Regions from separate parts of the Arthrobacter sp. FB24 genome, predicted to be linked through region 1. Evidence: riboswitches for the same ligand, from Rfam matches in the RefSeq annotation. Region 1 holds a riboswitch; each other region holds the start of a gene.

Region 1 (5,551 bases):
CAGCTGTTCAATCTCAAAATCGCTGATGTCCGGAATCCGAAGCGCGTCCGGCGCAGCGGGGCCTCCGCCGTCGAGTGCCGCCGCGCGCTTGAGCGCCTCATCGTGGGTGGAAACAAAGATTTCGGTGAAACCCATGAAAATCATCCTCATTCCGTCGGCGGTGCGATGGTCCGGCGGGCAGCTTCGCAGCCTTCCCGGACTTCCGGCTTCAGCCTAACCCAGAAGAACGCGCAGCTCAGCGCCGCCTCAGCGGACGGCGACGCGGATCCGGTTGCGCCACGGATCCTCAAACCGCAGCTCGGCTCCCGTGTGGTGCGACGCGACGCCGGCAACCCGCAAACGGTCGGCGAGCGCGCCGACGTCGTCCGTTTTTGGCACTTCGATCAGGACTTCTCCCAAACCAAGGGTGTCCCGGCGGGGTCCCGCGCCCCTGCTGTTCCAGACGTTCATGGCCATGTGGTGGTGGTAGCCGCCGGCCGAGACGAACAGGGCCTGCCCGTGCCATCCGGCAGTCTTTTCGAAGCCAAGAGTGCCCACGTAGAAGTCGTGCGCCGACTGGACGTCGCCGACCTGCAGGTGGATGTGCCCGACGCCGGCCGCAGCGTCGCGCTGACCGCTCACCGCGTCCTCAGTCAGGTAGTCCTGCAGGAACCGCTGCGGCGGCAGGGCAAGGCTGTCCATCACCACGTTGGCACCTTCCCACGACCAGGCGGTCCGGGGGCGGTCCCAGTAGAGTTCGATGCCGTTGCCCTCCGGGTCGTTGAAGTAGAAGGCCTCGCTGACGAGGTGGTCTGCGCTTCCCGTGAAAAGCCTCGGTTCATACCGGGCAGCAGAGGCCACCGTGGCAGCGAGCGACGGGCGGTCCTTGAACAGCAGTGCCGTGTGGAACAGCCCCGCCTCGCCCTTCGCCGGGAGGTTAAGCCCGGGGGCCGGCGCCAGATGGACCAGGGGCGCTCCGCGCCGTCCAAGGTACACGCCGCCGTCCTGCTCAGCCACGACGTCCAGCCCGAGCGCGCGCTGGTAATAGTCCGTCATCAGCTTCGTGTCGCCCACCTTGAGCATCACCGTGCCCATGGCGAGATCGGCGGGCAGCAGGTCATTGCTGCTGGATTCTGTGGTCATGCCAACTCCAAACTCCGGAAGCTAGGCCGCCGATGTCCGGCGACGCTTACATATAGTAAATTACTTGAAGGTTCAATTTATTCCTAGCGGAGATGCCGGCCCCGAAGAACGATGTGCTTGAGGTGCCGAAGTGTGGCCGGATTGACCCTGGGGTCCAGTTCGCACAGCACGACGTCGGCGCTGGCACCTTCCGCGATGCCGTCCGCTCCCAGCCACTCCCGCGCCGCCCAGGACGCGGCGTCCAGGGCTGACGCCGCTGGCAGGCCGGCGGCGTGGAGCGCCTGGATCTCGTCCACGATCCTGCCGTGGCTGATGACACTGCCCGCATCAGTCCCGGCGTAGATCGCCACGCCCGCTTCGAAGGCCTCGAGGATGCGCTCGTTCCGCCGTTCCCAGAGCGCCTGCATGTGCGCCGCGTACACCGGAAACTTCGCTTTCGCACGAGCCGCGATGTCCGGAAACGTCGCGATGTTGATGAGCGTGGGAACGATGGGAACGCGCTGGTCCACGAACCGGGGGATGTGGCGCGGCAGCAGGCCGGTTCCGTGTTCGATGCAGTCGATGCCGGCGTCGAGCATGTCATCCAGGGTGTCCTCTGCGAAACAGTGGGCGGTCACCCTGGCGCCTTCGTCGTGGGCGGCGCGCACAGCGTCCCGCACCACTGCGGCCGGGAACGACGGCGCAAGGTCGCCGGCGTCCCGGTCGATCCAGTCCCCTACGAGCTTGACCCAGCCGTCACTCGCCAGCGCCTGCTTGCGTACGGCCTCGACCAGTCCTTCCGGTTCCACTTCGATGGCGAATCCCCGGAGGTAGCGGCGCGTCCTGGCGATGTGGCGGCCGGCGCGGATGATGCGCGGCAGCTCCGGCCGCTGCTGGAGCCAGCGCGTGTCGTGGACGGCGCCGGCATCACGGACGAGCAGCGTGCCCGCGTTCCGGTCCGTGACAGCCTGCTCTTCGGCGACGGAATCCGGAACGTCACCGGCTGGTCCTAGCCCGATGTGGCAATGCGCATCGACCAGGCCCGGCAGCACCCAGCCGCTCAACACCAGGTCAGGCGGAGCGGCCGGCCGTGTGAATGTCAGCCTGCCGTCCACGGCCCAGAGGCCCTGCCGTTCCCGGTCCGGGGCGGTGAGCACGGTCCCGCTGAATTCGATGACGCCACGCATGCTTCCAGCCTAGACCGGCCGACTGCCCTCCCCAGTTGTGACCTGCATGTTACACGGACCCGCCCCGGCCCTGTGGTAGCTTCGTCTACGACCACACGGGTGCCCTTGCAAGGGCTGAGATCGGGCTGACGCGGCCTGCGACCGTTGAACCTGTCCGGGTAATGCCGGCGAAGGAAGTGAGTATTCCGTGAATACACAAGAAACACAGCTGATCCCTGCCCAAAACGAGGCCGCCCCCGGCAATTCGGCACCTGCCGAAGCGCAGTCCCTGAAGTCGCACTCGCTGGCATTCATCACCGATGAAGCCACCGGGATCCGGGTGCCGGTGACCGAAATCGCCCTTGAGGACTCACCGGGCGGGGCAGCCAACCCGCCGTTCCGCGTGTACCGGACTGCCGGGCCCGGCAGCGATCCCGTGGTGGGCCTGGAACCGTTCAGGACCCGGTGGATCGAGTCGCGGGCCGACACCGAGCCTTATGGCGGCCGGGAACGGAACCTGCTCGACGACGGCCGGTCGGCCGTGCGCCGCGGCGCCGCATCCGCGGAGTGGAAGGGCGCGCAGCCCGTGCCCCGCCGCGCCGTCGAAGGCAGGACTGTCACGCAGATGCACTACGCCCGGCAGGGTGTCGTGACGCCGGAGATGCAGTTCGTTGCCCTCCGCGAAAACTGCGACGTGGAGCTGGTCCGCAGCGAAGTGGCTGCCGGCCGCGCCATCATCCCCAACAACATCAACCACCCGGAGTCCGAACCGATGATCATCGGCAAGGCCTTCCTGGTGAAGATCAACGCCAACATCGGCAACTCGGCCGTCACGAGCTCCATCGCGGAGGAGGTCGACAAGCTGCAGTGGGCCACACTGTGGGGCGCCGACACCGTGATGGACCTGTCCACCGGCGATGACATCCACACCACCCGTGAGTGGATCATCCGCAACTCCCCCGTGCCGATCGGCACCGTTCCCATCTACCAGGCACTGGAAAAGGTCAACGGCGAGGCCAACAAACTGACGTGGGAAATTTTCCGCGACACCGTGATCGAGCAGTGCGAGCAGGGCGTGGACTACATGACCATCCACGCCGGCGTGCTGCTGCGGTATGTGCCCCTGACCGCCAACCGGGTGACCGGCATCGTCTCCCGCGGCGGCTCCATCATGGCCGGCTGGTGCCTTGCCCACCACCAGGAGAACTTCCTGTACACGCACTTCGACGAGCTGTGCGAAATTTTCGCCAAGTACGACGTCGCGTTTTCGCTGGGCGACGGGCTGCGGCCCGGTGCGACGGCGGACGCGAACGACGCCGCCCAGTTCGCCGAGCTGGATACCCTGGCCGAACTGACGCAGCGCGCCTGGGAGTTCGACGTGCAGGTGATGGTGGAAGGACCCGGCCACGTGCCGTTCCACCTGGTCCGTGAAAACGTGGAACGCCAGCAGGAACTCTGCAAGGGAGCACCGTTCTACACGCTGGGGCCGCTGGTCACGGACATAGCCCCGGGCTACGACCACATCACCTCCGCCATCGGCGCCACGGAAATCGCCCGCTACGGCACGGCCATGCTCTGCTACGTCACGCCCAAGGAACACCTGGGGCTGCCAAACAAGGACGATGTCAAGACAGGCGTCATCACCTACAAGATCGCCGCCCACGCCGCCGACCTCGCCAAGGGCCACCCCGGCGCGCACCAACGCGACGACGCCCTGTCCAAGGCCCGGTTCGAATTCCGCTGGCGGGACCAGTTCGCCCTCTCGCTGGACCCGGTCACCGCCGAATCCTTCCATGACGAGACGCTGCCCGCGGAGCCAGCCAAGACCGCGCACTTCTGCTCCATGTGCGGGCCCAAGTTCTGCTCAATGCGCATCAGCCAGGACATCAGGGACGAGTACGGTTCCGCCGAGGCACAGTCGGCACTCGCCGAGATGGCGGCAGGCATGCGTGAAAAGAGCAACGAATTCCTCGCAGCCGGCGGCAAGGTCTACCTACCCGAGCTGCAGCTTCCAGACCCGGAACGACCGGGCCGGCACGGTGCAGCGACGGGCGACGCTACGACGCCCGTGAGTGCTGACGCCTGCTGACTTCCGCGATGAACGACCGGATAACGCGGTCTCCCTCCACCGAATCCTGAGGCCGGTGTCCGCCCGCGGCAACGCGGTGCTGGGCACCGGTTTCACGCAGGTAACCGGCTATCTCTTCGTAGAGCGGCTCCCAGCCGCCGGTGAGCACGAGCGTGGGGACTCCCGGCACGATCTGCAGTGGCGCCTCCCACGGAGGCGCCTGCAGCCGCAGCCGGCGGGCGGCGTTGAGTGCTTCCGGCGTGGCCGGCCCATCACTGTGCACGGAAAATGCCCGACGGACGAACTCCCGCTGGAAGTCGTCGTCGCCGAGCTGGTGCCGCACGTCAAAAAGCGGCTGCATCAAGGCGCGGTGCGCAGCAGTGGCCGGCAGTTCGGCGGTCAGTGACAGGCACGCGGGCTCCACGAGAGTGAGGGAATGCACCAGGTCCGGGCGTTCCACGGCCGCCATCATGGCCGCAATGGCGCCCTGGGCATGGGCCACGACGTGCCCGCCGGCAGCGCCCCGGCCATCGTCCGCCAAGGCCCCCAGCACAATCCCGGCGTCCGCCTGGAAGTCCGATTCGACGGGCTCCGCAGACGCGTCGAAACCGTGCCGGCGCAGGAACAGTGCGTCGTAGGCCAGGGCCATGCCGTGCTGCTTGGGCCACGCGGCAGACCCGAAGGCTCCCGAACCATGGACGAACACTACGCGCTGCTTAAACATGCCCCAACCCTATGGCAATGGCCGGACAATTCGGCCGGTCGACATCGAACCTGCCGGCAGCCACGTTGACCGTTCGTAAAACCGCGCCGCCAGTAACTACTTGCTCCCGCCGAGGAACTTGTCGAAGCCCTTGGGCAGGTTGAGCTGTGACGGATCGAAGTCCGCTCCCTGCTGACCGAAAGCCGCTCCGGTCGGAAGCGCCTTGCCGGCGCTGGCGCGCCGGGCCTCGGCGTCGCGGAGTTCCTGCGCTGCCTTGGCCGGGTTTCCGGACTTGGCCTTCTTCTTTGGTGCGTTCTTGGCGCCCTTGCGGGCTCCTCCGCCGCCGCCCATGCCCGGCATCCCAGGCATGCCCGGCATTCCGCCGCCGGCTGCCATCTTCTTCATCATCTTCTGTGCCTGGGCAAACCGCTCCAGCAGCCCGTTGACATCCGACACGTGCATGCCCGAACCCTTGGCGATGCGTGCCCGGCGCGAGCCGTTGATGATCTTGGG
Region 2 (5,551 bases), 1.6 Mb from region 1:
GCCGGCTTGCTGACCAAGGTGGGGGTCTATGCCATGGTGCGCACCGAGACGCTCCTCTTTCCGGGGGACTCGCTGAACACTCCGCTGATGGTGGTGGCATTACTGACCATGGTGGTGGGAATCCTGGGTGCGCTGGCCCAGAGCGACATCAAGCGCCTTCTTTCGTTCACCCTCGTCAGCCACATCGGCTACATGGTGTTCGGGCTGGCGATGTCCTCGGTGGCCGGACTTGGCGCGGCGGTGTTCTACGTGGCCCACCACATCACCATCCAGACCAGCCTCTTCCTGGTCACGGGCCTGATCGAACGCCGCGGCGGAAGCTCGTCGATCGACCGCGTCGCCGGCCTGGCCAAACTGTCCCCGATCCTGGCCCTGCTGTTCTTCATCCCCGCCATGAACCTGGCCGGCATCCCGCCGTTCTCGGGTTTCCTGGGCAAGCTCGGGCTGCTGCAGGCCGGTGTGCAGCTTGGCACCCCGCTGGCCTACGCCCTGGTGATCGGCGGTGTCGTGACCAGCCTGCTGACGCTCCTGGCCGTCGCCCGTGTGTGGAACCGCGCGTTCTGGCGCAAACCCGAGGACGCCGAGAACCCGGACCCCGTGCTGCTCGCGGCCCCTGAGGATTCCGAGACGGGCGACCGCGCAGGCAAGCGCAATGTCACGCTGCTGCCGCGGACCATGGTGGGATCAACCCTGGGCCTCGTGGCCTTCGGTGTGGCGCTCACCGTCTTTGCCGGGCCGCTCTTCCGGGTGGCGGACCAGTCGGCCGTGGAAATGCTGGACCGGTCCGCCTACATCCAGGCCGTGCTGGGCGAAAACGCCCCCGTGCCCCCGATCGCCCAGCCTGAACCCGTCCAGCAGGAGGGGAACAAATGAACCGCCGACGGATCTCAATCCGGCAGGAACTGCCCCTCCTCGTCTGGCTGGTGTTCGTCTGGGCAGCGCTCTGGCAGGACTTCAGCCCCGGTAACCTGCTGTTCGGTGCGCTGATCGCGGTAGTGGTGGCACGGCTTTTCTACCTGCCCCCGGTGGAGCTGGGCGGCCGCTTCAGCATCGTGCGGGCAGTTCCGTTCGCACTGGTGTTCCTGGCCAAGGTTGTGGCCGCCAGCTTCCAGGTGCTGTACCTGGCGTTGGCCCGCGGGCCCAAGGTGACCAACGCGGTCGTCGCGGTCAAGCTGCGCAGCCACTCGGACCTGATGGTGACGGCCACCGGCCACGTCATTTCGCTGATTCCGGGTTCGCTGGTGGTTGAGGTGGACCGCTCCACGTCCACGCTCTACATCCACGGACTCAACGTGCGGAGCGGAGAGGACATTGTGAACCTGCGCAAAGAGGTCCGGGACGCAGAGGCGGCACTGATCAGGATCATGGGCACCCGCGAGGAACTGGCCGCACTGAAACAGGAGGTAGGGGCATGATGGGCGTTGTCTTGGCCGTGACGGCCGTGATCCTGTCCCTGGCGGCAGCCGGGGCGATTGTCCGGATCGCCATCGGCCCGTCCCTGCTGGACCGGGTGCTGGCCTCTGACGTGCTGCTGGCCATCATCGGTGCCACGCTTTGCATAGACATGGCCGTCAACCGGCACCTGAACAACCTGATGCTGCTCGTGGCGCTGTCCATCATCGGGTTCATCGGATCCGTGACCGTGGCGCGCTTCGTGGCCGACCGGCGGGAGCAGCCCCATGAATCCTGAACCATCTGCCGTGGACACAATCATTGATGCAGTGTCGGCCGTCTTTATGGTGGTGGGCGCCCTGATGTCCCTCGGTGCGGCGGTCGGCCTGTTGCGCTTCCCCGACCTGATGAGCAGGATGCACGCCGCCACCAAGCCCCAGGTGCTGGGGCTGTTCCTGCTGCTGGCCTCGGTGGGCCTGCAGCTGCGGACCTGGTGGGTGTGGCCCGTGCTCTTCGTGGCGTGGATCTTCCAGGTGCTCACCGTTCCGGTGTCTGCCCACATGGTGGGCAGGGCAGGCTACCGCACCAAGCACCTGCACAAGGAACTGCTCACCACGGATGAACTGGAGGCCGTGGTGCTGAAGGCAGCCGACAAAAAGGCCGCCGCCAAGCGCGCCGCCGACGAGGATGACGACGGCGCAGCCTAGCGGCGGCCCTCAAATGCCTAGACGATGTCCTGGCTCTTGGCGAAGCGGGTGATGGCACGCTGCGTGCCCCGGTTGGCCAGGACCTGGATGATGGCGCTGACAGCCGCCGAGATCAGCGCAAAGGTCAGGGCGCTGCGCAGGGTGGTGGGGACGTCGTCCTTGTCGCCCTTCGGGGGCTTGCGGCCGGTGATCTTTTCCCAGACGACGTCAACGGCCTTGGTGCCGGCGAATCCGGCAAGCAGGCTCACTCCGGTTCCAAGCAGCTTGATGAAAAAACTCACTCCAGTACCCCTTACAGGTGGGAAACGACGGAAACAGGGCTTCCCCTAGCCTAGCCGCATCAACCCGGCCGCATCACCGCGCATTGTGACACCCTCCCCGGGATTTCGCGGGCCCGCGGGTGTAAACTAATCCACGCCCACAAGGGCGAATTGATACGACAGGGGAGCGTCGCCGTCGGGCATCACTGGAACATTTCCAGGGAACCGGAGGCGGGCGCTGAGAGTGCGGACAGCCGCAGACCCTCGAACCTGATCCGGTTAGTACCGGCGCAAGGGAGTCGAGTTCTCAGAGTGTCCGGCAGCTGGCGGCGGAAGCCGCGGACTGCCCGGGTAGCACTCTCCCCTCCTGTACCTCAGGAGGAAGAAAATGACTGGAATGACGGCCAAGCAGACGCTTGGCAACAGCAAGTACAACTGGCGTGTGGTGGACATTGTGGTTGCCGCGTTGATCGCAGTAGCCGGCGGCGTCATTTTCTGGGCCTGGTCCCAGGGGGCCGCTGCCGTTTCGCCGCCCATGAACGCCGTCTACCCGCCGCTGACCGGCCTCATCGCAGGCGGCTGGATGATTCCCGCCGTCCTGGGCATGCTGATCATCCGCAAGCCCGGAGCCGCCCTGTTCTGCGAAACAGTGGCCGCCACCGGTGAGCTGATCATGGGCTCGCAGTACGGCGCGTCCGTGCTGTTCTCCGGCTTCGTGCAGGGGCTCGGTGCGGAGATCATCTTCGCGGTGTTCGTTTACAAGAAGTTCAACCTCCCCGTTTCGCTACTGGCCGGTGCCGCTGCGGGCCTCTTCTGCGGCCTGAACGACTCGTTCGCCCCGTGGGGGTGGAATATCGCCTACGCCGCCGGCGACAAGCTGGCTTACATCATCTTCACGGCCATCTCCGGTGCGATCATCGCCGGCGGCCTGTCCTGGATCGCCACCCGCGGCCTGGCCCGGACCGGCGTGCTGAGCTCCTTCGCCTCCCGCAAGGCAGCGGCGGAGCCCGTCTTCTCCTGATGAACGCACACTGCTCATGACGTCTTCCGACACCGTCCGCCCGGCAGCGGTCACGGCACGCGGCTGGGGCTGGCGGCATGCCGGCCGGTCCCGGCCCGCCGTCCACGGCCTGGACCTGGACATTCGGCCGGGCGAACGCGTGCTGCTGCTGGGTCCCTCCGGCGCGGGCAAATCCACGCTGCTGCATGCCCTCGCCGGGGTGCTCGGTGACAGCGACTCCGGAGCCCACCACGACGGAACGCCGGATGCCGACGACTCCGACGAGACCGGCACCCTGCTGATCGACGGCGCCCCGCCGCGTGCCCGGCGCGGGCGAGCCGGCCTGATGCAGCAGGACCCCGAGACGCAGGTGGTCCTTTCCCGCGTGGGGGACGACGTCGCCTTCGGCGCCGAGAACCTCGCCGTCCCGCGCCCGGACATCTGGACGCGTGTCGGAGAGGCGCTCGAGGACGTCGGGCTGGCCCACCTGCCGCTGGACCACCCGACGTCGGCCCTGTCCGGCGGGCAGAAGCAGCGCCTCGCGCTGGCCGGCATCCTCGCCATGCGCCCAGGACTGCTGCTCCTCGACGAGCCCACCGCCAACCTGGACCCCGCGGGCGTCCTGGAAGTCCGTGACGCCGTGGGCCGGTGCCTGGACAAGACCGGGGCAACGCTGGTGGTGGTGGAACACCGCGTGGGCGTATGGAAAGACCTTGTGGACCGGATCGTGGTGCTGCAGCCGGGATCCGCCACGGACACCGCGGTGCTCCTGGACGGCCCCCCGGACCAGGTCCTGGCAGAGGCGCGGGACATGCTCGTTGCCGCCGGCGTCTGGGTGCCCGGGTACGTGCCCGCCACCCGGGCGCGGACCGGTGCCACCGGAGCACCCGGCACCGGAGCGCAGGGCGGCCCGGGAGAGCCGGGCGCCGGGAACCTCCTGCTGGCCTCCGAGAACCTTGCCGTGTCCCGCGAACGTCCCCGCCGGCGGCGGTTCAAGGCTGTCCAGCCGGTACCGGTGCAGTCCGGCATCACGGCGCAGGTCCGTGCCGGCCAGGCACTGACCATCACGGGGCCGAACGGTTCCGGAAAGTCCACGTTTGCCCTGACCCTCGCCGGCCTGCTCCAGCCGGTGGCGGGCACGGTTTCCGCCACGGTTGACCTCAGCGAAGGTGCCGGCATTGACCCGTACAAGTGGAAGGCGGAGCAGCTGATCTCCCGGATCGGAACCGTGTTCCAGGAGCCGGAGCACCAGTTCGTCACCGGCCGGGTGCTGGATGAGCTGATGTTCGGCCCGCGGCACCTGGGCCACGGAGAGGACCGAGTGGACGAACTCCTGGAGCGTCTCCGGCTGACCAAGCTGGTGGACGCCAACCCCTACACGCTCTCCGGCGGAGAGAAGCGCCGGCTGTCCGTCGCCACCGTGTTGGCCGCCCATCCCCGCGTGCTGATCCTCGACGAGCCCACCTTCGGGCAGGATGCCAATACCTGGGCGGAACTGGCGTCCTTCCTCTCCGAACTCCTCGACGCCGGCACCGCCGTGGTGTCGGTGACCCACGACCAGGAGTTCAGCGACGTCCTCGGCGGCACCGAGCTGAATCTTGGCACGCCTGAGCCCGGCCGTCCCGGCCTGCGCAACCCGGAGGTGGCTGCACCGTGAGGGAAGCGCTGACCCTGCAGGCGAACCACGCCCTGCTCACCCGGGCCAATCCGCTGGCCAAGTTCGCCGTCGTGATGCTGATGACCGTAGTGCTGGCGCTGTCCATCGACTGGGTGTCCGCCTCCGTTGCGCTGGCCTTCGAGCTGCTGCTCTTTCCGCTGGCCGGACTGACCGTCGCGCTGCTTTGGCAGCGTGGCTGGCCACTGATCGTGGCGGCTGCACTGGGCGGCTGGAGCACTTCGATCCTGGCGCCGGACGCCGGAAGGATACTGCTCGACGTCGGGATCTGGTCCATCAGTGAAGGCTCGCTGGAGCTGGGGCTGGGATTCCTGCTGCGGGGGGTGGCAATCGCCCTCCCCGCGGTGCTGTTGATGAGCTGCACGGACCCGACCGACCTGGCAGACGCCCTCGCCCAGAAGGCGAAGCTGCCGCACCGTTTCGTGCTGGGTACGCTGGCCGCCATGCGGCTCGTGGGGCTGATGGCCGAGGAATGGCAGACGATCGGCATGGCCCGTCGCGCCCGCGGTGTGGGCTC
Region 3 (5,551 bases), 100 kb from region 1:
CGAGTGGAACTCGCGCCTTTTTTATGTGCCATTTGAAATGCCTGCCTTAAAATTCTGGGGAATCTGCTGAAAACCTGAAAAGTAACGGAAGGTTACTTGATACCGGTGATCTTGACCTTGGTCAGTTCCTGACGGTGACCCTGGCGCTTCTTGTACCCGGTCTTGTTCTTGAACTTCTGGATGACGATCTTCGGACCACGAAGGTCCTGAAGGATCTCAGCCGTAACCGTTACCTTGGCCAGGTCCGCAGCGGCAGACGTGACTTTGTCACCGTCTACCAGGAGCAGTGCGGGCAACTCAATGGTGCTGCCGGCTCCACCGGGGACGCGGTTCAGGGTAACGAAGTCTCCAACGGAAACCTTCTCTTGGCGGCCGCCTGCGCGGACAATCGCGTACACCACTGGGGAACTCACTTCTCTCGACGTTTATTACTAGATTTGCGTGCGGAACCTGGGTCCAATTGTTTGGCCTGGTTCACGCTGTGCCTCAACGCCGGTGGGTTCCCCGGGGGAACCCATGAGTTATCCAAGGAACAATGCCATCTGGAATTCCAAACGGACCGTTCTGAGGTTATAACCCAAGTGTTGGCGTAAGCACCGAAGATCTAGAATACGCTAATTTTGCCTTCGGCCGCAAATGAGGCTGACTCCGGTGGTAGTACGTGATAGGCGCCACTCTGCTCAAAACAGACTGTTGCCGCAACGACTTCCGGAACCGTGCCCCACTATCGTACCGGCTCGGGAATGCTTTGCGGTGCAGCGTGAAGCCTCGGCGCGTCGAAGAATTCCACCTCGTACCGGCACGACTGCCGGAAGGCCACCCGCATGGCTTGCCGCTCCGCGTCAGACGCGGCACGGGCAGCGTCGTCGGCAATGCGCACCGCCTGCCGGGTGGCGGCGGCAAACCCTTCGTCCGCGTAGGTGCGGAGCCATTCGGCGTACGGGTGGTCCGGGGCCGACCCGGCAGCAAGGAACTGCCCGTGCAGGGTGGCACCCACCTCTGCATACAGCCAGAAGCATGGGAGCACAGCGGCGACGAGTACCCCGTAGCTGCCTGAAACGGATGAGGCCAGCAAGTGGTCCACGTAGGACTTCGTAACCGGTCCGAGTGCGGTGTCCACGTTCCGTGTGCTGAGCCATGTCCGGTGCAGTTCGGACTCGACTTCAAGGCATTGCTGTGCCGACCGCGCCCAGAACAGCTGTTCCACCTCGGTCGGGGCAATGGCGGCGGCGCGCGAAAGTACCCGGGAATAGCCGTTCAGGTAGATGGCATCCTGGGCAAGGTAATAGGCGAAGTGCTGCTCGGTGAGGGAGCCGTCGGCCAGGCCGCGGATGAAGTCGAGCTCGTAGACGGCGTCCAGGTCCGGCCCGGCATCTTGCCAGAGCACCGCTGCGAACCGGCCTTCGGGGGGCGCATCACTTCCTTTGGGGGCCAGGTGGTGGAAATGGTGCACCGGGCCGTTGCCTGTTCCCACGTCCAAGGCGCCGGCTTCCCGGAGCGCCCCCTGCAACCATGGCTTCACTGTCCGCAAGGATTCCTCCCAGTCCCCCAGCCTCGCCTGCGCGGTGGCCATTGCCGAGGACAGGGAGCAGCCGGTGCCGTGGCTGTTCATGGTATCGATCCGCTCGCCGGGTACAACCACAACGTCCTGGGCGAGCAGCCCTGCCGTGTTGACCAGCGCGTCAGGGCACTCCCCGCCGTCGAGGTGTCCGCCCTTGACGAGCACAGTGGCGCCGGTCCGGGCGGCGAGGCGCTTCCCCTGGGCGAGTGCCGCCTCCCAGTCGTCCGCGAGCGGTTCGTTGAGGAGCATCGCCAGTTCCGCCAGGTTGGGAGTGACGAGGTCGGCGAGGGGCAGGAGTTCGCGCAGTGCCGCCTCGGCCGCCTCCTGCAGGAGCCTGTCCCCGCTGGTGGCGACCATCACGGGGTCAAGAACCACGACGGCGGGACGGGCCTTCTCCAGCCAGCTGCGGACAGCGGCGATCACCGAAGAGTCACCCAGCATGCCGATCTTGACGGCGTCAATGCTGATGTCGTCGCTGATGGCTTCAAGCTGGGCCGTCAGGAAATCCGCCGGGGGCACGTGCACGGCACGAACGCCACGGGTGTTCTGCGCCGTCAGGGCGGTGATGGCAGCCATGCCGTATCCGCCGTTTGCGGCAATGCTTTTGAGGTCGGCCTGGATCCCCGCCCCGCCGGACGGATCGGAGCCGGCGATGGCCAGGACCCGGGGCGTACTGCGCAGGACAGTGCCGCCCGGTGATGATTCGCGGGCGACTTCGGAGGCAGGGGTGGGCAGGAATGATGAGGCCAAAGGAGACATCCCTTCGCCGGTGCTAACCGGACAGGTTCAACGGGTGTGGATCTCAGCCGGCCCTGTGCGCGGCACCCCGTGTCAGTCCCCTAGCCTAGCTGTTCCACCGCAACGAACTCACGGGCACGGCCCGAAACCGGCGTATTGCTACGCCAGTCCCGGACCGCACCCGCGATGTCAGCGTGTGGGACCGTGGTGCTGTGGGATCAGAGCTCGGAGGCCGGTACTCCCACACCCAGGATGATCGGCTCGCTGGCCGGTGCCTTGGCGGGCACATCCTTCTTCGCCGGCTCGGGAGCCTTTGCCTCATGGGTGTGCCCTGACGCGGCCACAGGAGCAGTTTCGTGGTGTTCCACGGACGTCTCGTTGGCTGCGCCCTGGGCGCGGCTGGCACTCCGGTGACGGCGGGGACGGCGCGCCCGGCCCTGGACCGCAGTGTGGTCGGTGTAGTCGGCTTCAGCAGCGGGTGCTGCCGGGGCCTGGACCGACGGCACACGGGCGGGTGCCTCGACCGGCGCCTGGGCGGACGGAGCCTGCTGCTCAGCCGGTGACGCCGGAGCCTCAGCAGCTGCAGGCTCACCCAGGTGCGCGAAAGCCTCAGCGAGCCGGTCGAGAGTCAGGGCGGCTCCGGACGCGGGTGCTTCGCCGGCATGCTCAACAAACGGCAGTGCCACCTTTTCGCCACCGAAGGTCAGAACGGCCGCGGGCCGTCCTGCGGCTGCTGCTTCAGATTCCGACACCTTGGCCGGCCTTGCCGTGGCGGGCTGGGTGGTGGACGGCTGGGCCGCCCCTTCCCCGGCCGTCGCTCCGGCTTGCCCGGAAGGAGCCTGCGCGGCGAGTGCCTGGCCGACAGCCTGTGCGGCACTTGCCTGTGCGGCGGCCGCCGGGGCTGCATGGCCCGTCTCGGAGTCATGCAGGTGGGCGGCGTGTGCTGCCGCAGCGATGTTGGCCAGGGCAACGCGGGTCGCTTCAGCCTTGGCGTGGCGTTCGGCTTCGGTGGGCTCGTGGTGCACCGGGGCCGGCGTCAACGGAACAGCCTCGGAGGCCGGCTGGCCGCCCTTGCCGCGGCGGCGGCTCTTGCGCTCCGTCCGGGGAGGCTGCTGGGCTTCCGTCCGCTGCACGTGGTGCTCGGCGGCAACAGTGTTGGCCCGGCGGTGTTCCACCGGCTCGTCGTGGGTGACGATGCCGCGGCCGGCGCAGGCCTCGCACTGCTCGCCGAAGACCTCCAGCAGCCCGGTGCCCATGCGCTTGCGGGTCATCTGCACCAGGCCCAGCGAGGTCACTTCCGCAACCTGGTGCTTGGTCCGGTCGCGTCCGAGGCACTCCACCATGCGGCGCAGCACAAGGTCGCGGTTGGATTCGAGCACCATGTCGATGAAGTCGATGACGATGATGCCGCCGATGTCGCGCAGCCGCAGTTGGCGCACCACTTCTTCAGCCGCTTCCAGGTTGTTCTTGGTGACGGTTTCCTCCAGGTTGCCGCCGCTGCCGGTGAACTTACCGGTGTTTACGTCCACCACGGTCATGGCTTCGGTGCGGTCGATCACGAGGGAGCCGCCGGAGGGCAGGAAGACCTTGCGGTCCAGGGCCTTGTGGATCTGCTCGTCGATGCGCCAGGCCGCGAAGATGTCCGTGTCCTTGGTCCACTTTTCGAGCCGCCCCACCAGGTCCGGTGCCACGTACGTCACGTACGCCTCGATGGTGTCCCAGGCTTCCTCGCCGGAGACGATCAGCTTGGAGAAGTCCTCGTTGAAGACGTCCCGGACCACCTTGATGGTGAGATCCGGTTCGCCGTAGAGGAGCTCCGGAGCAAGGATCTTCGTGGACGTGGCCTGGCTTTCAATGCCTTCCCATTGGGCACGCAAGCGGTTGATGTCGTGCGTCAGTTCTTCCTCGGACGCGCCCTCGGCAGCGGTGCGGACGATCACACCGGCGTCTTCCGGCAGGCGGTCCTTGAGGATCCGCTTAAGGCGGTTGCGCTCGACGTCGGGCAGCTTCCGGGAGATGCCGGTCATGGATCCGCCGGGAACGTACACGAGGTACCGGCCGGGCAGCGAGATCTGGCTGGTCAGGCGTGCACCCTTGTGGCCGACCGGATCCTTGGTGACCTGGACCAGCACGGAGTCGCCGGATTTCAGCGCGTTCTCGATCCGGCGCTGCTTGCCTTCGAGGTTGACGGCGTCCCAGTTGACTTCACCGGCGTAGAGGACTGCGTTGCGTCCGCGTCCGATGTCCACGAAAGCGGCTTCCATGGAAGGCAGCACGTTCTGGACCTTGCCCAGGTAGACGTTGCCGATCAGGGAGTCCTGCTGGGTCTTGGAAACGAAGTGCTCAGCCAGGACGCCGTCCTCCAGGACACCGATCTGGATTCTGTCGTCGCGCTGGCGAACGATCATCTGGCGGTCCACCGACTCCCGGCGGGCCAGGAACTCGGCCTCGGTGATGACAGTACGGCGCCTGCCGGTGTCGCGGGATTCGCGGCGGCGCTGCTTCTTGGCCTCAAGCCGGGTGGAACCCTTGACGGACGTGACGCGGTTGTTGACCGGCGCCTCGCTGATGGCCCGGGGTGCACGGACCCGGGTCACCGTGTTGGGCGGGTCGTCGTCTCCCCCGCCCGTCAGTTCGAGGTCCTGGTCACCGCGGCGGCGGCGACGACGACGGCGGGAGGTAACGCCGTCGTCCGCGGTCCGGGTGGATTCCTCATCCGAGTCCTCGTCGCCCGCTGCGCCTTCGGCGGATTCGGCGGATTCGGCCTCACCGGCAGTTTCCCGGTCGGTCACACGGCTGCGGCCACGGCGTCCGCGGCTGCGGCGCCGACGGGAGCCGCCTGCGTCTACCTCTTCGGTGTCCTCTTCCGTGTCTTCCTCGTCGTTTTCCTTTGCCACGGCAGGCGCGGCTGCCGGACGGACCACGGTGCTCAGGTCCGGTGCCTGGAAAATCATGGACGTCACCGAACCGGGCTCGAGGAAGAGCGCGCCGACGGGACTGGCGGCTTCGGCTGCCGCGGGCTGCTCAGTGGCAGCCACGGGAGCGGCGGGTTCCTGGACTTCTGTTTCCTGGGCTGCGGCAACCACTTCTTCTTCAGCTGCCGGCTCGGCAACGGCCGCAACATCCCGGGCCTCGGTACCCAGGGTGACGGCAGGCTCGGCGGCCTGGGGGGCTTCGGCGGCTTTCGCGGGGGCCTTGGCGCGCGAGGCCCGGCGACGGACGGGCTTTTCGACGACTTCTGCCGTCCCTACT
Region 4 (5,551 bases), 350 kb from region 1:
TATCCAGGGCCAGCCGTTCCATCCTGGCCGCCAGCTGGTCCGAGGCGCCCATGATTTCCGGCAGCGAGGGCAGTGCCTCGCGGGCCCAGTCGGGAACCGCGGTCCGGTTGCTCAGCGCCTCACAGATCACCAGGACGAAGCGGTCGATCAGGCGGCGCAGCGGTGCCGTGGTGTGTGCATAGGCGGCCCCGATGGCCGACTGGATGGCGTCCTCCGGCACTGTGCCGTCAAAGGGCGTGTAACCGGCGCCCCGGAACAGCATCCCGGCGGAGTGCAGGATGGCCAGCTGCCGGGGGTCGGTGGGGTCAAGGGAGCGCAGGTACTCGCCGTAGCTCGCCTCGCCGTCCCACGGCTTTCCGAGCGCGTTTGTCTGCCGCTTGAAATGAAGGAGCGACCGTTCGTCGGGGGCGGGCATGGTACGCAGGATCCCGACCTTGCCTTCGAGCATAAGGTCAGCCGCAGCCATGCCGGTCATGAGGGAGATCTGCGCATTCCAGTCCTCCACGGGGAGGGGCGGAGCCGCCACGATGCGGTAGCCGCCGTCGGGCAGCTGTTCGATTTCCTGTTCCGGCATGTTGAGGCTGGCGCCGCCGCGGAGCCGCTCAAGTTCCACGCGCTTGATCCCTACCTCCCTCAGGAGCAGGAGGACGGGGGCGGCACTGCCGGAATCCAGCTCGGCCTGGACTCCCTTATAGGTGAGCTTCGCCCGGCTCCGGATCCTGGCCCGGCGCACCAGCACCGACACCACTTGGGCCGCCGCATCCAGGTCGAACTCCCACACGAAGGCGGCGCACAACTGGCCGGCAAGCAGGCTGCCGGCCTGCTCGCTGATGACCTCCGGGTGCAGCGGAATCCGACCGTCCGGGGCGTAGAACGTCTGCCCCCGGCGGCGCGTCTCGGCGTCGAGCGCACCGCCCGGTGCCACAAAGGACGGCACGTCGGCGATGGCATAGAAAACCTTGTACCCGTCGCCTGACCGTTCGATGAAGAGGGCTTGGTCCAGGTCAGTGGAAGACGGGGGATCGATGGTCACAAAGCCCACATCGGTGAGGTCCAGGTCAGGCATCTTATGTTCCGCGATGGCCGCCAGCGCATCCCGCAGGACATCGTCAGGGAAGGGCCCGGGCAGCTCCAACTCCGTGCGCAGCGCGTTCAGCGCTTCGGCCAGCCGGTTGGTCTGTTCGTGGACATTTGGAGTCAGGTGATGATGTGACACGAAAGTCAGGTTAGCTCCATTTGCGCCATTAGTCTTGGACGATGAGCACATCCCCGGCTGACACCGCTCGCTACAACCGTTTCGTCGCAGACTTGTTCGGAATGATGGCCTACGGCGAGCTGTCAGCTTTCGAGAGGTTCTCCGCTGACGCGCGGTATTCGCCGACCCTTCACGACCGGGCCGTGCTCGGCAGGATTGCCGTGGTGGAGTTCCGGCACTACGAGCTGGTGAGCGCCCGGCTTGAGGCCATGGGGATCGACGCCGAGGATGCCATGCTGCCGTTCCAGGCGGCCGTGGACTATTTCCATTCACGGACGCGCCCGGCCGACTGGTACGAATCACTGATGAAGGCCTACGTGATCGATACGGTTTCTGCAGACTTCTACCGGGCTATCTCCCGCTATGTTGATGCCGGAACGCGGGACGTCATCGAACAGATCCAGGCCTCCGACGAGACAACGGAAGTTCTCCGCGAACGGCTGAGGAGCGCGCTCGCCGATGATCCGAGGCTCGCGTCGAGGCTTGCCCTATGGGGCAGGCGGCTGCTGGGCGAAGCACTGACCCAGGCGCAGCGCGTCAGCTACGAGCATGCGTTCCTGGGAAGCCTGATCGGCGGCGAGGACAGTGCCGCCGCGAAAGAGCTGGTCAGTGGGCTGATCGCCGGGCTGGCAGAGAAGCACTCCAAGCGGATGACGCAGCTCGGCCTGACCGGATAGTCAGGATGCGCCGGCGTCGAGTGCCGCCAGCAGCGACCTCGCGGCCGCGGCGGGGTCGTCGGCCTCGGTGATGGCGCGGACCACCACGATCCGCTCCGCTCCTGCAGCCGCCACCTGTTCTACGTTGCCCAGGTCGATGCCGCCGATGGCGAACCACGGCAGGCGCGGCCCGTCAACCGTTGGCCCCGCAGCGCCGCCAGTTGTTTTGGCGGTCGTTTTGCCGGCGGCTTCCGCCGCATAGCGGACCAGTTCGAGGCCGACGGCGGCACGGCCCGGCTTCGTGGGAGTGGCCCACACCGGCCCGACGCAGAAATAATCCAGGCCTCCCGCACCACGGGATGCGGCGATGGCGGCATCGATCTGCCCGTGGCTGTGCGTGGACAGGCCGATCACGGCTTCACCGCCGAGGAACTTCCGGGCGGACGCCAGGGGGAGGTCCTTCTGCCCTACATGAAGCACCGGGGCGCCGGAGAGCGAGGCGATGTCCGCGCGGTCGTTGACCGACCACAGCCGGCCATGGCGGCGGGCCGCGGTTTCCAGTACTTCGAGCAGCTCGAGCTCCTCGGCCGCTTCCAGGCCCTTGTCGCGGAGCTGGATGATGTCCACGCCGCCTGCGTAGGCGGCATCAACGAAGTCGGCAAAATCGCCGCGGTCCGTGCGGGCATCAGTGCAGAGGTACAGGCGGGCATCAGTAAGGAGAGCTTGCTCGGTCATGGCACAAGCCTAGTTCCCCTAAACTGGGGGAGTACCGCGGGAGCCCGCCGCAGCTGTCACAAAGCTGCAGGGCTGAGAGGGCGTCAGAGCCGACCGCTTGACCTGATCCGGTTAGTACCGGCGTAGGGAAGGATGACAATGACCCCGCAATCCCCGCCCACCCGCCCACCCGCGCGCAGTCGCGACGGGCACGGCGTGCACATCAGCGCAGACGTCGCCGTGATCGGCGGGGGAGTAATCGGCCACGGGATCGCCTGGGAAGCCCGGAAGTCGGGCAGGTCCGTGGTGATCATCGACGACGCACCGGGAACGGGCGCGAGCTGGGCCGCCGCAGGCATGCTGGCGCCGGTCAGCGAACTCCACTACCAGGAGGAAGACCTCCTGGAGCTCATGCTCCACTCCTCGGGACTGTGGCCGGCCTTCGCGGCCGGCCTGGAAACCGGGCGTGCCTCCCATGAACACGGCGGCGACGGCCCGGACACCGGCTACCTTACGACGGCGACCCTCGCCGTGGGTGCCGACGCCGCAGACCGCCGGGCGCTCGCCGACCTGCGCGCCGTCCAGCAGGCCAGCGGCCTAACGGTGGAACCGCTGACGGTCAGGGAAGCCCGGGCACGGGAGCCGCTGCTGAGCCCCGGGATATCCTGCGCCTTCGACATCCCGGCCGACCATCAGGTGGATCCCCGCAAACTCCTCGCCCGGATCGCGGAGCTCCTGCCAGGGGCCGCCGTGCGTGACCGGGCCGCCGGCCTGCTCTGGGACGACGGGCGCGTCAGCGGCGTCAGCCTGGCCGGGGGAGGCACCGTGCACGCTGGCGAAACAATCATTGCCAACGGACTGGAATCCGCGTCCCTGGGCGGAATGCCTCCCGGACTTCAGCTGCCGCTGCGCCCCGTGTACGGCGACATCCTGCGCCTGCGCGTCCCCGCCTACCTGCAGCCCCTGGTGACATCCACGGTCCGAGGAATGGTCCACGGAGTTCCCGTCTACATCGTGCCCCGGCAGGACGGCACCGTGGTTATTGGGGCCACGCAGCGTGAAGATTCGCTGTCAGGAGCGGGCATCGGCACCGCCGTTACGGCGCCTGCAGGGCCCGTAACACCCGCAGGGTCGGCCGTTTCCGCCGGCGGCGTCTACCAGCTGCTCCGCGATGCGCAGGTGCTGGTCCCCGCCGTCGCCGAATTGGAACTGCTCGAAGCCACGGCGAGGGCCCGTCCGGGAACGCCGGACAACGCGCCGCTGCTGGGCCGAGTAGCGGCCGCAGGAACCGGCATGGATATTGAGGGGCTGATCATTGCCACCGGCTTTTTCCGGCATGGCGTCCTGCTCACTCCTGCCGCGGCGTCCATCTGCAGGCAGTTGATGGACGGCGACGCCGATCCACGCTGGACCCCGTTCCGGCCCGACCGGTTTTCCGGCGTTTCGGCCGGACCGGCAACTCCCGCGCACACCGTCACAATTGACCCGAACAAGGAAACAGCATGAACATCACACTGAACGGCACGGCACACGCGGTGGCCGACGGCGCGTCCGTCACCACCCTCGTCAGCCAGGTCACCGGCAGGAACCTCGCGCCAAACGGGCAGGCTGCCGACGGCCAAAAGTTGGGCGTGGCGGTAGCGCGGAATTCCGAGGTGGTGCCGCGCAGCCAATGGTTCGTCACGGCACTGGCCGAGGGCGACGACGTCGAACTTGTTACCGCGGTACAGGGAGGTTGAGCATCATGGCAGGAACAACGGTTGCCGGCACGGCAGGGACCGGGCAGCAGGCTGCGGCGGACGCCTTCATCGTGGACGGCGTGCCGCTAGGATCACGGTTGATCATGGGTACCGGCGGTGCTCCCAGCCTCGATGGGCTGGGGGCCGCCCTGATCGCGTCCGGAACGGAACTGACCACCGTGGCCATGCGCCGCTACTCGCCGGCCGAAACAGGCTCGCTCTTCCAGCTCCTGGTGGACCACAACATCCGGGTCCTGCCCAACACCGCCGGTTGCTTCACCGCACGGGACGCCGTGATGACGGCGGAACTGGCGCGGGAGGCGCTGGAGACTGACTGGGTGAAGCTTGAAGTGATCGCCGACGAACACACCCTGCTGCCGGACGCCGTGGAGCTGGTGGACGCCACCGAGCAGCTGGTAAACCGCGGGTTCAAGGTGTTCGCCTACACGAATGACGACCCCGTGCTGGCGCTTCGGCTGGAGAACCTCGGGGCCACCGCCGTGATGCCCCTCGGGTCCCCGATCGGCACCGGCCTGGGCATCCTGAACCCGCACAACATTGAGCTCATCGTTTCCAGGGCATCCGTTCCCGTGGTGCTGGATGCCGGCATCGGCACGGCGTCCGACGCGGCGCTCGCCATGGAACTGGGGTGCGACGCGGTACTGCTGGCGACAGCAGTGACCCGGGCGCAGAACCCGGCGATGATGGGGGAGGCCTTCAAACACGCAGTCATCGCCGGTAGGCTGGCGAAGGCGGCAGGACGGATTCCGCGCCGCGAGCACGCCCTCGCCTCGTCGGCCATGGAAGGCCGGGCCGAGTTCCTGTAGGCGGACCATCCAAGGAGCCACTGATGACCGGCACGGAAGATATTCTTACCCAAACCCAGATTGACGCCGCACTCACGGAACTTTCCGACTGGCTCTACCAGCCGGGTGCTCTGGTGACCGTCTTCAAGGCGCCGACGGCGGCCGCTGCGCTTGAGCTGATTGCCGCCGTCGGGCGCCTGGCTGAGGAACAAAACCACCACCCCGATCTGGACTGGCGGTACAACAGGGTGTTCATCCGCTTCAGCTCACATGACGCCGGCACACGGGTGACAGGGCGTGACATCGCCGCAGCCGCGGCCGTCAGCCGGGCGGCCGCCGCTGTGTCGGCCTCCGCGGAGCCCGGCAAATACCCCCCGCCCG

What was found. Region 1 has a riboswitch for thiamine pyrophosphate ahead of thiC (phosphomethylpyrimidine synthase ThiC). Riboswitches for the same ligand answer to the same signal wherever they lie in the genome.
Region 2: linked by a shared signal. The riboswitch ahead of ARTH_RS19580 (ECF transporter S component) and the one ahead of thiC (phosphomethylpyrimidine synthase ThiC) in region 1 are both predicted to bind thiamine pyrophosphate.
Region 3: linked by a shared signal. The riboswitch ahead of ARTH_RS12105 (bifunctional hydroxymethylpyrimidine kinase/phosphomethylpyrimidine kinase) and the one ahead of thiC (phosphomethylpyrimidine synthase ThiC) in region 1 are both predicted to bind thiamine pyrophosphate.
Region 4: linked by a shared signal. The riboswitch ahead of ARTH_RS14130 (FAD-dependent oxidoreductase) and the one ahead of thiC (phosphomethylpyrimidine synthase ThiC) in region 1 are both predicted to bind thiamine pyrophosphate.

Annotation. Positions count from the first base shown of each region.
Region 1 is NC_008541.1:2,778,702-2,784,252, forward strand. Features, by position in the region: gene ARTH_RS12595 (hypothetical protein) at 1-135, opposite strand, end outside; gene ARTH_RS12600 (VOC family protein) at 247-1,122, opposite strand; gene ARTH_RS12605 (amidohydrolase family protein) at 1,206-2,288, opposite strand; TPP riboswitch at 2,374-2,481, shown strand; gene thiC (phosphomethylpyrimidine synthase ThiC) at 2,476-4,356, shown strand; gene ARTH_RS12615 (hypothetical protein) at 4,325-5,059, opposite strand; gene ffh (signal recognition particle protein) at 5,156-5,551, opposite strand, start outside.
Region 2 is NC_008541.1:4,347,819-4,353,369, reverse strand. Features, by position in the region: gene ARTH_RS19605 (Na+/H+ antiporter subunit D) at 1-873, shown strand, start outside; gene ARTH_RS19600 (Na+/H+ antiporter subunit E) at 870-1,415, shown strand; gene ARTH_RS19595 (monovalent cation/H+ antiporter complex subunit F) at 1,412-1,690, shown strand; gene mnhG (monovalent cation/H(+) antiporter subunit G) at 1,680-2,099, shown strand; gene ARTH_RS19585 (DUF4235 domain-containing protein) at 2,117-2,380, opposite strand; TPP riboswitch at 2,531-2,674, shown strand; gene ARTH_RS19580 (ECF transporter S component) at 2,748-3,380, shown strand; gene ARTH_RS19575 (ABC transporter ATP-binding protein) at 3,397-5,016, shown strand; gene ARTH_RS19570 (energy-coupling factor transporter transmembrane component T family protein) at 5,013-5,551, shown strand, end outside.
Region 3 is NC_008541.1:2,678,571-2,684,121, forward strand. Features, by position in the region: gene rpmA (50S ribosomal protein L27) at 1-32, opposite strand, end outside; gene rplU (50S ribosomal protein L21) at 93-401, opposite strand; gene ARTH_RS12105 (bifunctional hydroxymethylpyrimidine kinase/phosphomethylpyrimidine kinase) at 725-2,320, opposite strand; TPP riboswitch at 2,303-2,400, opposite strand; gene ARTH_RS12110 (Rne/Rng family ribonuclease) at 2,518-5,551, opposite strand, start outside.
Region 4 is NC_008541.1:3,130,071-3,135,621, reverse strand. Features, by position in the region: gene ARTH_RS14145 (RNB domain-containing ribonuclease) at 1-1,216, opposite strand, end outside; gene ARTH_RS14140 (ferritin-like domain-containing protein) at 1,258-1,932, shown strand; gene thiE (thiamine phosphate synthase) at 1,933-2,646, opposite strand; TPP riboswitch at 2,673-2,792, shown strand; gene ARTH_RS14130 (FAD-dependent oxidoreductase) at 2,779-4,131, shown strand; gene thiS (sulfur carrier protein ThiS) at 4,128-4,364, shown strand; gene ARTH_RS14120 (thiazole synthase) at 4,370-5,191, shown strand; gene ARTH_RS14115 (4a-hydroxytetrahydrobiopterin dehydratase) at 5,215-5,551, shown strand, end outside.